One region of the Burkholderia metallica genome, then DNA from elsewhere that is predicted to be linked to it. Evidence: riboswitches for the same ligand, from Rfam matches in the RefSeq annotation. Region 1 holds a riboswitch; the other holds the start of a gene.

Region 1 (7,341 bases):
GCCGGCCGCCGCACCGCCGAGCGTCGACAACGCGCTGCCGCCGATCGCCGCGCCGGCGACACCGCCGACGCCCGCGCCGATGGCCGTATCGCGCTGGCGTCGCGACATCGAATCGCAGGCGGACAGGCTGGCTACCGTCGCGACGAGGAGAGCGTATACCCCAAAACGCCGAATCGTATTCATGATCGTTGTCCTTGTGGTAGTGAACGGAAAGTGAACGAGAAGCGCGCAACCGGCAGGCGGCCGCGCATGAAACCAATCTACTCGCCGTGCCGGAACGCCGCTGTAAGGACTTGTTAAGGCTCTCGGGGTTTCGTAATCAATTGTTTCGTTTGCAGGCGCGGGCACGCGCGATGCTGGCGCAAAAAAGCCCGCTCGAAAGCGGGCTTCGTCGATCGCATCGCGAGGCGATCCGGCGCGGATCGCCGCATGCGCTTACTGACGGTGATAGATCTCGGCGCCGGTCTTGACGAATTCGACCGCCTTGACTTCCATCCCCTTCTTCAGCGCTTCGGTTTCCGACACACCCTGCTGTGCCGCAAACTCACGCACGTCCTGTGTGATCTTCATCGAGCAGAAGTGCGGGCCGCACATCGAGCAGAAGTGCGCGACCTTCGCCGAATCCTTCGGCAGCGTTTCGTCGTGGAATTCGCGCGCCTTGTCCGGGTCGAGGCCGATGTTGAACTGGTCTTCCCAGCGGAACTCGAAGCGCGCCTTGGACAGCGCGTTGTCGCGGACCTGCGCGCCCGGATGGCCCTTGGCCAGGTCGGCCGCATGCGCGGCGAGCTTGTACGTGATGATCCCTTCCTTCACGTCGTCCTTGTTCGGCAGGCCCAGGTGCTCCTTCGGCGTCACGTAGCACAGCATCGCGGTGCCGAACCAGCCGATCATCGCGGCGCCGATGCCCGACGTGATGTGGTCGTAGCCCGGCGCGATGTCGGTGGTCAGCGGCCCGAGCGTGTAAAACGGCGCTTCCTTGCACCAGTCGAGCTGGAGATCCATGTTCTCCTTGATCAGTTGCATCGGCACGTGGCCCGGGCCTTCGATCATCACCTGCACGTCGTGCTTCCATGCGATCTGCGTGAGCTCGCCGAGTGTTTTCAGCTCGCCGAGCTGCGCTTCGTCGTTCGCGTCGTAGATCGAGCCGGGGCGCAGGCCGTCGCCGAGCGAGAAGCTCACGTCGTACGCCTTCATGATCTCGCAGATCTCTTCGAAGTGTTCGTACAGGAAGCTTTCCTTGTGATGCGCGAGGCACCACTTCGCCATGATCGAACCGCCGCGCGACACGATGCCCGTCATCCGGTTCGCGGTGAGCGGCACGTACTGCAGGCGCACGCCCGCGTGGATCGTGAAGTAGTCGACGCCTTGCTCGGCCTGCTCGATCAGCGTGTCGCGGAAGATTTCCCAGGTCAGGTCCTCGGCCTTGCCGTTGACCTTTTCGAGCGCCTGGTAGATCGGCACCGTGCCGATCGGCACCGGGCTGTTGCGGATGATCCACTCGCGCGTTTCGTGGATGTGCTTGCCGGTCGACAGGTCCATCACCGTGTCGCCGCCCCAGCGGATCGCCCACGTCATCTTGTCGACTTCCTCGCCGATCGACGACGTAACGGCCGAGTTGCCGATGTTCGCGTTGATCTTCACGAGGAAGTTGCGGCCGATGATCATCGGCTCCGATTCCGGGTGGTTGATGTTCGCGGGGATGATCGCGCGGCCGCACGCCACTTCCGAGCGCACGAATTCCGGCGTGATCTCGGTGGGCGCGTTCGCGCCGAAGGCCGCGGCGCCGAACGCCTGGCCCGGGTGCTGGCGGCCCATCATCGCGGCGAGCTTCGCGCCGTTCGGGCCGCTCGCCTTCAGGCTCTCGAGGTACTCGGCGCGGCGCTGGTTCTCGCGGATCGCGATGAATTCCATTTCCGGCGTGATGATGCCCTGGCGCGCATAGTGCATCTGCGTGACGTTCTTGCCGGCCCGCGCGCGGCGCGGGTTGCGGTGCAGGCCTGGGAAACGCAGGTCGGCGGTGGCCGGGTCGGCCGCGCGCTCGAGGCCGTACCGGCTCGACAGGCCGTCGAGTACCTCGGTGTCGCCGCGCGCGTCGATCCAGCCCTGGCGCAACGCGGGCAGGCCCGCGCGGATGTCGATCTTCGCGTCCGGGTCGGTATAGGGGCCCGACGTGTCGTACACGTAGATCGGCGGATTCTTCTCTCCGCCGAAGCCGGTCGGCGTGTCGGCCTGCGTGATTTCACGCATCGGCACGCGGATGTCGGGCTGCGAGCCGGTGACGTAGACCTTGCGGGAATTCGGCAGCGGGGCGACGGCCGCGGCATCGACATGAGCGTCGGCGGACAGAAACTTCGGATTGGCGTTCATGCAATCTCCTGTGTGAGCGCCGGACACGCGCTGCGGCGCTTGCCCGGAGCCCTTGACGAATGTGGGGCTCGAGCTAAGCAGGAGACGAGGTTTGGTGAGGCGGCGGATTCGTCAGAAGGATGGCGGCGGAATCCGTACGCTTCCCTGCGCTGGCATTATCCAGATCAGGTTCAAAGGGTATTTCTCACCCGCAATGCCGGTCGTTCGACCGAACGCATCGCAGGACCCCCGCGTTAGCAAGGGCACACGATACACCGGCTTTGCGGCGGTTTCAACCGGTAGCGCGGCGGTTCGCCGGGACGGGCCTGGGCGCGCCGGCGCTGCGTGCCGGCGGTGCACCGCATCATCGATCGCCGCCGCTCGCGCCGGCAGCGCGGCCGGCGGCGGCGCAGCAGTGCAGCATCGGGGCGGCGCCCGGCCGGCCAAAAAATATTTTCGGGCCGGCTGTCATTTCTCGCGACGTCGTCCGTCTATTGGGCTCCTCAAACCCATGTTTCGGAGAGTAATCATGAAAAACGTACTGATCGCAGCCTGTGTCGCCGCTTTCGCCACGCTTGCAACGGGCGCGTATGCGCAGAACGACGCGATGTCGCAAAACGGTTCGTCGATGTCGAAAGACGCGATGGGCCACGACGCGATGGCAAAAGACGCAATGGGCCACGATGCGATGGCGAAGGATGGCGCGATGAAGAAAGGCGCGATGAAAAAGCATACGATGAAGAAGGACGCGATGTCGCACGACGCGATGGGCAAGTCGTCGGGCGACAAGATGGCGCCGTCCAACTGACGGCGCGGGCGCGGGCGGCCGGCGCGTGTTATCCGCGACACGGCCGGCCGCCCGCGTCCCGTGTCGTCGCGTTGCGTTTCTTCGACCCGTTTCGGGAGTCCTCATCATGCAAACCGTCCCCGCCACGAACCGCGCGCCCGCCGCGCCGCCCGCGCGCCCGATTCATCCGTTGTGGGTGCGCGCGAGCCACTGGCTCAACGCGCTCGCGGCGATCCTGATGGCGCTGTCGGGCTGGCGCATCTACGACGCGTCGCCGATCTATCCGTCGTTCACGTTTGCGCACGGCATCACGCTCGGCGGCTGGCTCGGCGGCGCGCTGCAATGGCATTTTGCGGCGATGTGGCTGCTTGTCGCCAACGGGCTGTTCTATTTGACGATGGCAATTGCGACCGGACGCCTCGCGCGCAAGATGCTGCCCGTCACGCCGGCGTCGGTGTGGCGCGACGTGCGCGCCGCGTTGCGCGGGCACCTCGCGCACGACGATCTGAGCGTCTACAACGCGGTACAGCGTGCCGCGTACCTGATCGCGATCGTCGATCTGATCCTGCTGGTGCTCTCCGGGCTGACGATCTGGAAGTCGGTGCAGTTTCCGCTGCTGCGCGAACTGTTCGGCGGTTACGACAACGCACGCGTCGTGCATTTCTGGGCGATGTCGCTGCTGGTCGCGTTCTTCGTCGTGCACGTCGGGATGGCGCTGCTCGTGCCGCGCTCGCTGCTCGCGATGCTGCGCGGCCGCTGATCCGGCGAATCCCGGACAAAGGAAATCATCATGTCGGAATCCGAAATCAAGCGCGACGGTTCGCGCTGGGCGCTCGACCGCAAGTCGCTCGAAATCGACGTGCGTCGCGAGCTGGAGATGCCGTCGCGGCGGCTGTTCAATCGGCGCATCCTGACGCTCGGCGGCCTGACGATGCTGACCGGTTGCACGCTGCACGACGATGCATCGGTCAACACGTTTCTCGAACGCGTGTCGCGGATGAACGACCGCGTGCAGGCCTGGCTCTTCAGCGGCGAGCGGCTTGCGCCGACCTACACCGAAGCCGACATCACGCGGCCGTTCCCGTTCAACGCGTACTACGGCATCGACGACGTGCCGCACGTCGACGCATCGACGTACCGGCTCGTGCTGTCGGGCCGAGTGACGGGCAAGCGCGTGTGGACGCTCGACGAACTGTACGCGCTGCCGCACGCGGAGCAGATCACGCGGCACATCTGCGTGGAAGGGTGGAGCGCGATCGGCCGCTGGGGCGGCACGCCGTTCGGCGCGTTCCTCGCAAGGGCGGGCGCCGATACGCACGCGAAGTACGTCGGCTTCAAGTGCGCGGACGATTACTACGAAAGCATCGACATGCCGACCGCGCTGCATCCGCAGACGCTGCTCGCATTCGATTACGACGGCCATCGTCTGCCGCCGGAGTTCGGTTTTCCGATGAAGCTGCGGATGCCGACCAAGCTCGGCTACAAGAATCCGAAGCACATCATGGAAATCTTCGTGACCGACACTTTTCCGGGCGGCTATTGGGTCGATCAGGGATACAACTGGTTCGGCGGATCGTGACGCGGGCCACGCGGGGCGCCGGGTGTCGTGCCGAAACGTCAGTCGCCAGCCTTTCAGCGAGGTCTGCGGTCGCCTTTCGAATCCTTAATGCATAATGCTCGACGTGCGTGGCCGGCATGGCCACGCACGCTTTTTTTGTCCGTCCGTGGCCGGATCGCCCGGGTCCGCTTTTCGTCGCCGTTCGCACCGTCATGTCGTTCCGCACGTCTTTGTTCGCCGCTCCGGTCCCGGTCGGCGTACTTGCCGGCCTCGCCGGTTTGTCCCGCCCGCATCCGCGGCGGGTTGCCGGGGGCTCCGAACGATGACCCCGCTCGACCGCCTTCTCGATTTCCTCGCCCGCCTGCCGATCCGGATCCGCCTGCCGCAAAGCCGCGGCGGCCGCGTCGCGCTGGCCCTCGTGTTCATCTATTTCGTCTGGGGTTCGACGTACAGCGGGCTGCATTTCGCGCTGCAGTCGTTCCCGCCGCTGCTGCTGTCGGGGCTGCGCAACCTGCTGGGCGGCATCGGCCTGTTCATCTTCGCGCTGCGGCGCAAGCCCGAATGGCCCACGCTGCTGGAAATCCGCAATTCGGCGATCGTCGGCACGATGCTGGTCGCGCTGTCGTCGGGCACGATCGCACTCGGGATGCGGACCGTCAGCAGCGGCTCGGCCGCGGTGATGGTCGCCACGGTGCCGCTGTTCGCGACCGTGATCGCGGCGGTCGCCGGCCGGCCGGTGACGAAGGGCGAGTGGGCGGCCGTCGCGCTCGGGATGGTCGGCATCGTCGTGCTGAACTCGGGCGGCGCGGGCGCCGCGAACTCGGCGCTCGGCACGATCTGCGTGCTGGCCGGCGCGCTGTTCTGGGCGGGCGGCGCGCATCTTGCGACGCGGCTCAAGCTGCCGTCGGACCTGTTCCTGTCGACGTCGCTGCAGATCGGGCTCGGCGGCCTGCTGTCCACGCTCGCCGCATGGCTGATGGGCGAGCGCATCGAGCAGGTCGCGGTGGGGCCCGTGTTCGCGTTCCTGTACCTGATGGTGTTCTGCACGATGGCCGCGTATGTCGCGTACGGCTACCTGATCCGCCATACGAGCCCCATCATCGCGAGCAGCTGCATGTACGTGAACCCGATCGTCGCGGTCGCGCTCGGCGCGTTGATACTCGGCGAACCGGTGACGACGGCGACCGTGGTCGCGACCGTCGCGATCCTCGGCAGCGTCGGGTTGTCGTTCCTGTTCGATCCGGCCCGCCGGCCTGCGCCGTCCGCGGCGGCCGACGCTTCGTCAGCGGTGGCCGGCGCCACCGCCGAATCGGACGCGGTGCCGGCAGCGATGCCGGCAGCCGCAGCGGATCAGTCCGCGATGCCCGATCCCGCGCCGATCCTTACGCCTTCCGCCGTACCGCTTGCCGTGCCGGCGCCCGGCGCCGTCGTGGACCCGGCCGCGGTCATGGATCCCGCGCAGGCATTCGCGCCGCCGCCGGCCGACGAACCGGCCGCATCGCGCGCGAACGCGTGACGCCGGCGCGTCCGGCCGGGTTCAGCCGCGTCGTGCGCCGCGGTAGTGGGACCAACCGGCGAGCGCGGTAAAGACGAGGCCGGCCGCGCACATGCCGATCCAGCCGAATGCGTGCCACGCGGCGACGCCGGCCGACGAGCCGAGCGCGCCGCCGATGAAGTAGCACACCATGTACACGGTGTTCACGCGGCTGCGCGCGTCGGGCTTCAGCGCGTAAATGCGCGACTGGTTCGAGATCTGCGCGGCCTGCACGCCGACATCCAGCACGATCACGCCGATCACGAGCCCGACGAGGCTCGTCCCCGACAGCGCGAAAATCACGAACGACGCCGCGAGCAGTGCGATCGCGAGCGAGATGATCGTGCGCGGGCCGCGCTTGTCGGCGAAACGGCCTGCGTACGGGGCGGCCAGCGCGCCGGCCGCGCCGACGATTCCGAAGAGCCCCGCGGCCTGCGGGCCGAGATGGAACGGCGCGCCGGCCAGCAGCAGCGTGAGCACCGGCCAGAACGCGCTGAACGCCGCGAACAGCGCGGCACCCGTCAGCGACGCCTCGCGCAGCCCGCGCAGTTCGACCGCCAGATGCCACATCGAGCCGAGCAGCTTGCCGTACGACAGCGTCGATGTCGGCGTGCTGCGCGGCAGCCGCAGCACGATCACCGCGGCCAGCGCGACGAGCGCCGCCACGGACGCGCCGAACACGGCCCGCCAGCCGAAATATTCGGCGACGAAGCCGGCCGCGGTGCGCGCCAGCAGGATCCCGAGGAGCAGGCCGCTCATCACGGTACCGACCGCATGGCCGCGCTCGGCCGGCGGCGCGATCTCGGCCGCGAACGGCACGGCCTGCTGCGCGATCGTCGCGAGCACGCCGATCGCGAGGCTCGCGACGGCGAGCACCGTCAGCGACGGCGCGGTCGCGGCGACGATCAGCGCGATCGACAGGCCCGCGATCTGCATCAGGATCAGCCCGCGCCGATCGAAGCGGTCGCCGAGCGGCGCGAGCAGGAACATCCCGGCCGCGTAGCCGAGCTGCGTGGCGGTCGGCACCGCGCCGATCCAGGACGCGCCGTCGGGAAAGGCCGAGCGGAAGCTGTCGAGCAGCGGCTGGTTGTAGTAGATGTTCGCGACCGACACCCC
Region 2 (7,341 bases), 900 kb from region 1:
GCAGACGGTTGACGGTGGCGCGCCACTCGACGAGGGTCGAGTAACTGTTGATGAACCACGAGAACGAATCGCTGACCGTGCCGAACGCGGACGAGATCTGCATCAGCACGCCGAACGAGAACGCGCCCGCGAAATAGCGCGGCGCGGCGACGACGAGCGGGAAGATGATCGCGATCTGCCCGTAGAAGCTCAGCACGAACGTGAGCCGCTTCGTGTACTTCATCACGCGCCACCAGTTGTCGCGGATGCGCATGAAGAGGCTCTGCGCGTTGTCGGTCTCGGTCTTCTCGCCGTCGTAGAACGCGATCTGCTCGGCGTTTTCACGCACGCGGATCAGCCCGAAGCGGAAGTCGGCCTCGACGCGCTGCTGCTGATAGTTGATCGACACGAGCGGATGGCCGACCTTCTGGATGATCAGCGAGCCGACCACCGCGTACAGCGCGGCCGCCCACACCATGTAGCCGGGAATCGAGATCGGCGTCGCGCCGAGCGTGAATGTCAGCGCGCCGGCGAGCGACCACAGGATCGTGATGAACGACACGAGCGTGACGACCGTCGACAGCAGGTCGAGCGACAGCGCGAGCGTCGTGGTCGCGAACGACTGGAGGTCGTCGGTGATCCGCTGGTCGGGGTTGTCCGCGAGACGGTCGCGTTCGATCCGGTAGAACGCGCGATCGCCGAGCCACTGGCCGAGAAAGCGGTCGGTGAGCCACTGGCGCCAGCGGAAGCCGAGCATCTGCCGCAGGTAGCGGCCGTACACGGCGAGGATGATGAACGCGAATGCGAGCGCGGAGAACTGCATCAGCAGGTTCGGGAAGTCGTGGACGTCCTTCGACTGCAGCGCGTTGTAGAACTGCGCGTTCCACTTGTTCAGCCGGACGTTGATCCAGACCACGCAGAGGTTGATCGCGATGATCGTGACCAGCAGGCCCCACGCGATTTTCCATTCGGACGATACCCAGTAGGGCTTGATGAGGCTCCATGCGGATACCGGGCGCTCGTCCTGCGGCGCGTCGGAGACGGAGCGGACGGGATCGATCGATTGGGTCATGTGCTTCCTGATGAGTAGCCGGCGCGCGGGCCGGGAGAAGCCGGGCGCGCGCCGCGATAAGGCATGCCGGGACGCGGCGCCGACTGACGGCGGGCGCACGATGGTCGCCCGCGCGTCTTAAACGGCACTTAAGGCCGGCGGTGACGCGGCAACCGGCCGCTCGGGGCGGCCGGCCTGCGGGCATTGTGCCAGAGCGGCGCGACGCGACGCGAATTTGCCGCAAGGGGGACAGTTTGCGGCGCTTTCCGCTTTTATGGTCTAATGGCCGACGACGAAACAGGGGTGCTTCGTGGCGCGGCCGGCGGATGTTCCGGGCAGCGCGATGAGGCTGAGAAAGACCCTTCGCACCCGATCCGGGTAATACCGGCGAGGGAAGTTTCTGATCCCGCCGGGCCGCGCTGGCTGCCATCCCACATGGTCAGCGCCTTGCCCGCCCGGCCGGCCTTTGCTGCCGGTTTCGTCCTTTTGGGTACGCGCATTGCGCGTTACGGAAGGAATGATGACCGCACAATCTTCAGTCTTTTGCATGATTCCCGGCCCGATGTCGCGTGCGTTCGCACGGGGCGGCGCGCTTGCGTGCGCGTCGGCGTTCGTCGCGCGCGCCGGCGCGGAGGTCGCGCGATGAACGCGCGGAATTCCCGACCCGATTTCGCGGTGCTCGGCGGCGGCCTCGTCGGCCGCCTGATCGCGTGGCGGCTCGCCGGCGACGGGCACCGTGTCGCGCTGTACGAACGCGGCGGCCCGGACGGCGAGCAGTCGGCCGCGTGGATCGCGGCCGCGATGCTCGCGCCGCTCGCGGAAGCGGCCAGCGCGGAGCTGCTGATCACCGAGCTCGGCGCCGCGTCGCTCGCGCGCTGGCCGCAGTGGCTCGCGGAACTGCCCGAACCCGTCTTCTTCCAGCGTCACGGCACGCTCGTCGTCTGGCATCACGCGGATCGCGCGGAGGCGCCGCTGTTCGAGCGGCGCGTGCGCGCGAACGCGCCGGCCGACCTGCTCGACGGCGGCTTCGTCACGCTCGCCGGTGCGCAGGTCGATGCGGCCGAGCCGGTGCTCGCGGGCCGCTTCGCACGCGGGCTGCTGCTGCCGAACGAAGGCCAGCTCGACAATCGCCAGGCGCTGCGCGCGCTCGCGGCGGGCCTCGTCGAGCGCGGCGTCGCGCTGCACTGGCACGTCGCGATCGACGACGCGAACCTGCCCGACGCGCATTTCACGATCGATTGCCGCGGGCTCGGCGCGAAATCCGCGCTGCCCGCGTTGCGCGGCATCCGCGGCGAAGTCGCGCGCGTGCATGCGCCCGGCATCGGGCTCACCCGGCCCGTGCGGCTGCTGCATCCGCGCTATCCGCTGTACATCGCACCGAAGCAGGACGATCTCTATGTGATCGGCGCGACCGAGGTAGAGGGCGAGGACCTGTCGCCCGTCAGCGTGCGCTCCGCGCTCGAACTGCTGAGCGCGGCGTTCTCCGTGCATCCGGCGTTCGGCGAGGCGCGCATCCTCGAACTCAATGCGCAGTGCCGGCCGACGCTGCCCGATCACCGTCCGGCGGTGATCTGGGACGGCGCGTCGACGCTCGCCGTCAACGGCCTGTACCGGCACGGCTTCATGATCGCGCCGGAAGTCGCGCAGGCGGCGGTCGCGGCCGCCGAAGCCGCGCTCGGCGGCGGGTTCGGCGATGCCGACGCGTTCGCCGCGTGGCGCGACGACGCGCGCTGGCCGACGCTCCTTCATCACCGCAACGACGCGCGCCAGCCGGCCTGACGCGCGCCGCCGACGAATTCGACGAAGCCTCATGGATATCCAGATCAACCAACAGACCCTGACGTTGCCCGACGGCGCAACGGTGGCCGACGCGCTCGCCGCGTACGGCGCGCGTCCCCCGTACGCGGTCGCGCTGAACGGCAACTTCGTCGCGCGCACGCAGCACGCGGCGCGCGCACTTGCGACGGGCGACAAGCTCGACGTCGTGCACCCGGTCGCGGGCGGCTGAGCGCGCCGCCGGTTCGTCCCCGCTCTTTCAGGAAAACGACATGACGTCCCTCACTTCCGCCGACGCGCTGACGCTGTACGGCGAAACCTTCGCAAGCCGCGTGCTGCTCGGCACGTCGCGCTATCCGTCGCTGCAGTCGCTGTCCGATTCGATCGACGCGTCGCGTCCCGGGATGGTGACGGTCGCGCTGCGCCGCCAGATGACGGGCGGCGGCACGGCCGAAGCCGGCTTCTTCGATCTGCTCAAGCGCCACGCGGTGCCGCTGCTGCCGAACACGGCCGGCTGCCAGACCGTCGCCGAAGCCGTGACGACCGCGCACATGGCGCGCGAGGTGTTCGGCACCGACTGGATCAAGCTCGAACTGATCGGCGACGACTACACGCTGCAGCCCGACCCGGTCGGCCTGATCGAAGCCGCCGCGCAACTGGTCAGGGACGGCTTCAAGGTGCTGCCGTACTGCACCGAGGATCTGGTGATCGGCCGGCGCCTGCTCGACGTCGGCTGCGAGGCGCTGATGCCGTGGGGCGCGCCGATCGGCACGGGCAAGGGTGTCGTGAACCCGTACGGCCTGCGCGTGCTGCGCGAACGGTTGCCCGACGTGCCGCTGATCGTCGACGCGGGGCTCGGCGTGCCGTCGCACGCGTGCCAGGTGATGGAATGGGGCTTCGACGGCGTGCTGCTGAACACCGCCGTGTCGCAGGCGACGCACCCCGAGATCATGGCGCGCGCGTTCGCGCAGGGCGTCGAGGCCGGCCGCGCCGCGTATCTGGCCGGGCCGATGGACGCGCGCGAAACCGCGCACGCCAGCACGCCGGTCGTCGGGATGCCGTTCTGGCACCAGGACGGGGGCGGCGCATGAGCGCGCGTTTCGCCGATGCATTCTGGCCGCCGGCCGACGAACTGGCCGAGGCGGCCGAGCGGATTCGCGCGCGGCTCGGCGACTGGCCGGGCGACGCGGCGCCGTGGCGGCTCTGCGTCGCGGTGCCCGACGCGCCAGCCGACGGCGACGTGCTGATCGTCTCAACCGGCGACCGCACCGCGCAGGCGCGCGCGTCGGCCGCATCGCGGCCGGCGGCGCCGGACGCGGTCGCGATCGAATTCGACGAGCAGGGTGCGGTGCTGCACGCGGCGGGCGCGCGCTATGCGCTCGACGCCGCGCATCCGCTCGCGGACGACTGGATCGCCGCGCTCGCCGCGTTCCTCGATTGCGGCTTCGCGCCAGTCGACGCGCTGGTGCTGGCGCTGGCCTGGCGCGACGGCGACGAAACGCGCGCCGCCGATGCGTGGCCGGTCGACGCCGCCCGGTTCCCGCGCGTGGCCGGGCTGCCGGCCGCGCCCGAACCCGCGTTCGCGCCGTGCCCCGCGCAACTCGGCCTGTATCCGGTCGTGCCGGACGCCGACTGGGTCGAACGTGTGCTCGATTGCGGCGTGCGGACCGTGCAGTTGCGGGTGAAAGGCGCGACGCCGGACGCGTTGCGGCGGGAAATTGCGCGCGCGGTCGCGGCCGGGCGCCGTTTTCCGGATGCGCGCGTGTTCATCAACGATCACTGGCAGATCGCCGTGGAAGAGGGGGCGTACGGCGTACATCTGGGCCAGGAAGATCTCGAAACGGCCGATCTGGCCGTGATCGCGCGCGCAGGCCTGCGTCTCGGACTTTCGAGCCATGGTTATTACGAAATATTGCGGGCGCTGCACGAGCGCCCCAGCTATCTCGCGCTCGGCCCCGTGTACGCGACCGCGACCAAGGCCGTCGCCGCGCCGCCGCAGGGTCTCGCGCGGATCGCGCGCTATGCGCGCCTCGCGGGCACCCGGGCGCCGCTCGTCGCGATCGGCGGGGTGGGGCTCGACGCGCTGCCGGCCGTGCTGGCGACGGGCGTCGGCAGTGTCGCGGTGGTCAGTGCGGTCACGGGCGCGAGCGATTATCGGGCGGCGATTGCTGCGATGCAGCAATGCTTTTCCGGACAATTTGACAATCATTGACTGCAGGGGCCGGAACGGCGTCACGACATCATTCCAATGCAGGCCCTATAATTCGGCGTTCTGCGTAAAAGGACTGTCAGCTCCGTGAGCCCCACTCCTACCGAGACACTGCTGGAACTTCGCGACGTCGACTTTGGCTACGGCGACCGCCTCGTCCTGTCCAACCTGAACCTGCGCTTCGGGCGCGGGCAGGTGGTCGCGGTCATGGGCGGGTCGGGTTGCGGCAAGACGACCGTGCTGCGCCTGATCGGCGGGCTCGTGCGCGCGCGCCGCGGCCAGGTGCTGTTCGACGGCGCCGATGTCGGCGCGCAAACGCGCGACGGCCTGTACGCGCTGCGCCGCAAGATGGGCATGCTGTTCCAGTTCGGCGCGCTGTTCACCGACATGTCGGTGTTCGAGAACGTCGCGTTCGCGCTGCGCGAGCATACCGACCTGCCCGAAGACCTGATCCGCGACCTCGTGCTGATGAAGCTCAACGCGGTCGGGCTGCGCGGCGCGCGCGACCTGATGCCGTCCGAGGTGTCGGGCGGGATGGCGCGCCGCATCGCGCTCGCGCGCGCGATCGCGCTCGATCCGCAGCTCATCATGTACGACGAGCCGTTCGCGGGCCTCGATCCGATCTCGCTCGGCATCACCGCGAACCTGATCCGCACGCTGAACCAGGCGCTCGGCGCAACGTCGATCCTCGTCACGCACGACGTGCCGGAATCGTTCGCGATCGCCGACTACGTGTACTTTCTGGCCAACGGCGGCGTGCTCGCCCAGGGCACGCCCGACGAGCTGCGCGCATCGACCGATCCGAGCGTGCGGCAGTTCATCGACGGCGCGCCGGACGGCCCGTTCAAATTTCATTACACGAGTCCGCCGCTCGCAGCGGATTTCGGGCTCGGCGGAGGGCGCGCATGATCAGCGCGATCGGACGTTACGTCATCGGCGGCCTCGAGCGCGCGGGCTACGGCACGCGGCTGTTCGTGCGCCTCGTGCTGGAATTCTTCCCGCTGCTGCGCCGGCCGCGGCTCGTCACGAAGCAGATCCACTTCCTCGGCAACTATTCGTTCGTGATCATTGCCGTGTCGGGGCTGTTCGTCGGCTTCGTGCTCGGCCTGCAGGGGTATTACACGCTGAACCGCTATGGTTCCGAGCAGGCGCTCGGGCTGCTGGTCGCGCTGTCGCTCGTGCGCGAACTCGGGCCGGTCGTCACCGCGCTGCTGTTCGCGGGCCGCGCGGGCACGTCGCTCACGGCCGAGATCGGCCTGATGAAAGCCGGCGAGCAACTCACCGCGCTCGAAATGATGGCGGTGGACCCGATCAAGAACGTGATCGCCCCGCGCATGTGGGCGGGCATCATCGCGATGCCGCTGCTCGCCGCGATCTTCAATGCGGTCGGCGTGCTCGGCGGCTACTTCGTCGGCGTCGTGCTGATCGGCGTCGATCCGGGTGCGTTCTGGTCGCAGATGCAGGGCGGCGTGCAGGTCTGGGCCGACGTCGGCAACGGCGTGCTGAAGAGCATCGTGTTCGGGTTCGCCGTGACCTTCATTGCGCTGTATCAGGGGTATGAAGCGAAGCCCACGCCCGAAGGCGTGTCGCGCGCGACCACCAAGACGGTCGTGTTCGCGTCGCTCGCCGTACTCGGCCTCGATTTCCTGCTGACCGCGCTGATGTTCAGCTAAGCCATATTTTGGAATGACGATGAAAAAGACTGCTCTCGACTTCTGGGTCGGCCTGTTCGTGGTGGTGGGCTTCCTTGCGGTGCTGTTCCTGGCGCTGAAGGTCGGCAACATGAGCTCGCTGTCGTTTCAGCCGACCTATTCGGTGAAGATGAAATTCGACAATATCGGCGGGCTGAAGCCGCGCGCGGCCGTGAAGAGCGCGGGCGTCGTGGTCGGCCGCGTGAAGTCGATCGGCTTCGACACGAATACGTACCAGGCGCTGGTGACGATCGACGTGGACGGCCAGTATCAGTTCCCGAAGGATTCGTCGGCGAAGATCCTCACGTCCGGCCTGCTCGGCGAGCAATATATCGGCCTCGATCCGGGCGGCGACACCGAAATGCTGAAGGCGGGCGATACGATCACGATGACGCAGTCGGCGATCGTGCTCGAGAACCTGATCGGCCAGTTCCTGTACAGCAAGGCCGCCGATGCGGGTGGTGCGAAGCCGGCAGCCGGGGCATCGGCAGCACCTGCCGCGCCCGCACCGGTCGCGGTGCCGGCGTCCGCGGTGTCCGGTTCGGCGGCCCAATAACCACACGAGAGAAAACAAGAGGGTAATGACCATGCACACGATCCGCATCAGGCACGCCGCGCTGGCGGTAGCGGCAGTC

Evidence for each region. A riboswitch is a leader RNA that binds a small molecule or an ion and turns the genes downstream of it on or off. The one in region 1 is predicted to bind thiamine pyrophosphate.
Region 2: it holds a riboswitch for thiamine pyrophosphate, as region 1 does, so the genes downstream of both, WJ16_RS01685 (FAD-dependent oxidoreductase) here and thiC (phosphomethylpyrimidine synthase ThiC) in region 1, are expected to answer to the same signal.

Annotation. Positions count from the first base shown of each region.
Region 1 covers NZ_CP013401.1:1,278,475-1,285,815, forward strand. Annotated here, with positions in the region: gene WJ16_RS05780 (glycine zipper 2TM domain-containing protein) at 1-183, opposite strand, end outside; gene thiC (phosphomethylpyrimidine synthase ThiC) at 436-2,367, opposite strand; TPP riboswitch at 2,491-2,607, opposite strand; gene WJ16_RS05790 (pentapeptide MXKDX repeat protein) at 2,876-3,154, shown strand; gene WJ16_RS05795 (cytochrome b/b6 domain-containing protein) at 3,261-3,893, shown strand; gene WJ16_RS05800 (molybdopterin-dependent oxidoreductase) at 3,924-4,712, shown strand; gene WJ16_RS05805 (EamA family transporter) at 5,014-6,207, shown strand; gene WJ16_RS05810 (MFS transporter) at 6,229-7,341, opposite strand, start outside.
Region 2 covers NZ_CP013401.1:374,171-381,511, forward strand. Annotated here, with positions in the region: gene WJ16_RS01680 (ABC transporter ATP-binding protein/permease) at 1-1,051, opposite strand, end outside; TPP riboswitch at 1,320-1,443, shown strand; gene WJ16_RS01685 (FAD-dependent oxidoreductase) at 1,673-2,809, shown strand; gene thiS (sulfur carrier protein ThiS) at 2,841-3,038, shown strand; gene WJ16_RS01695 (thiazole synthase) at 3,079-3,897, shown strand; gene thiE (thiamine phosphate synthase) at 3,894-5,018, shown strand; gene WJ16_RS01705 (ABC transporter ATP-binding protein) at 5,103-5,924, shown strand; gene mlaE (lipid asymmetry maintenance ABC transporter permease subunit MlaE) at 5,921-6,688, shown strand; gene mlaD (outer membrane lipid asymmetry maintenance protein MlaD) at 6,702-7,262, shown strand; gene WJ16_RS01720 (MlaA family lipoprotein) at 7,294-7,341, shown strand, end outside.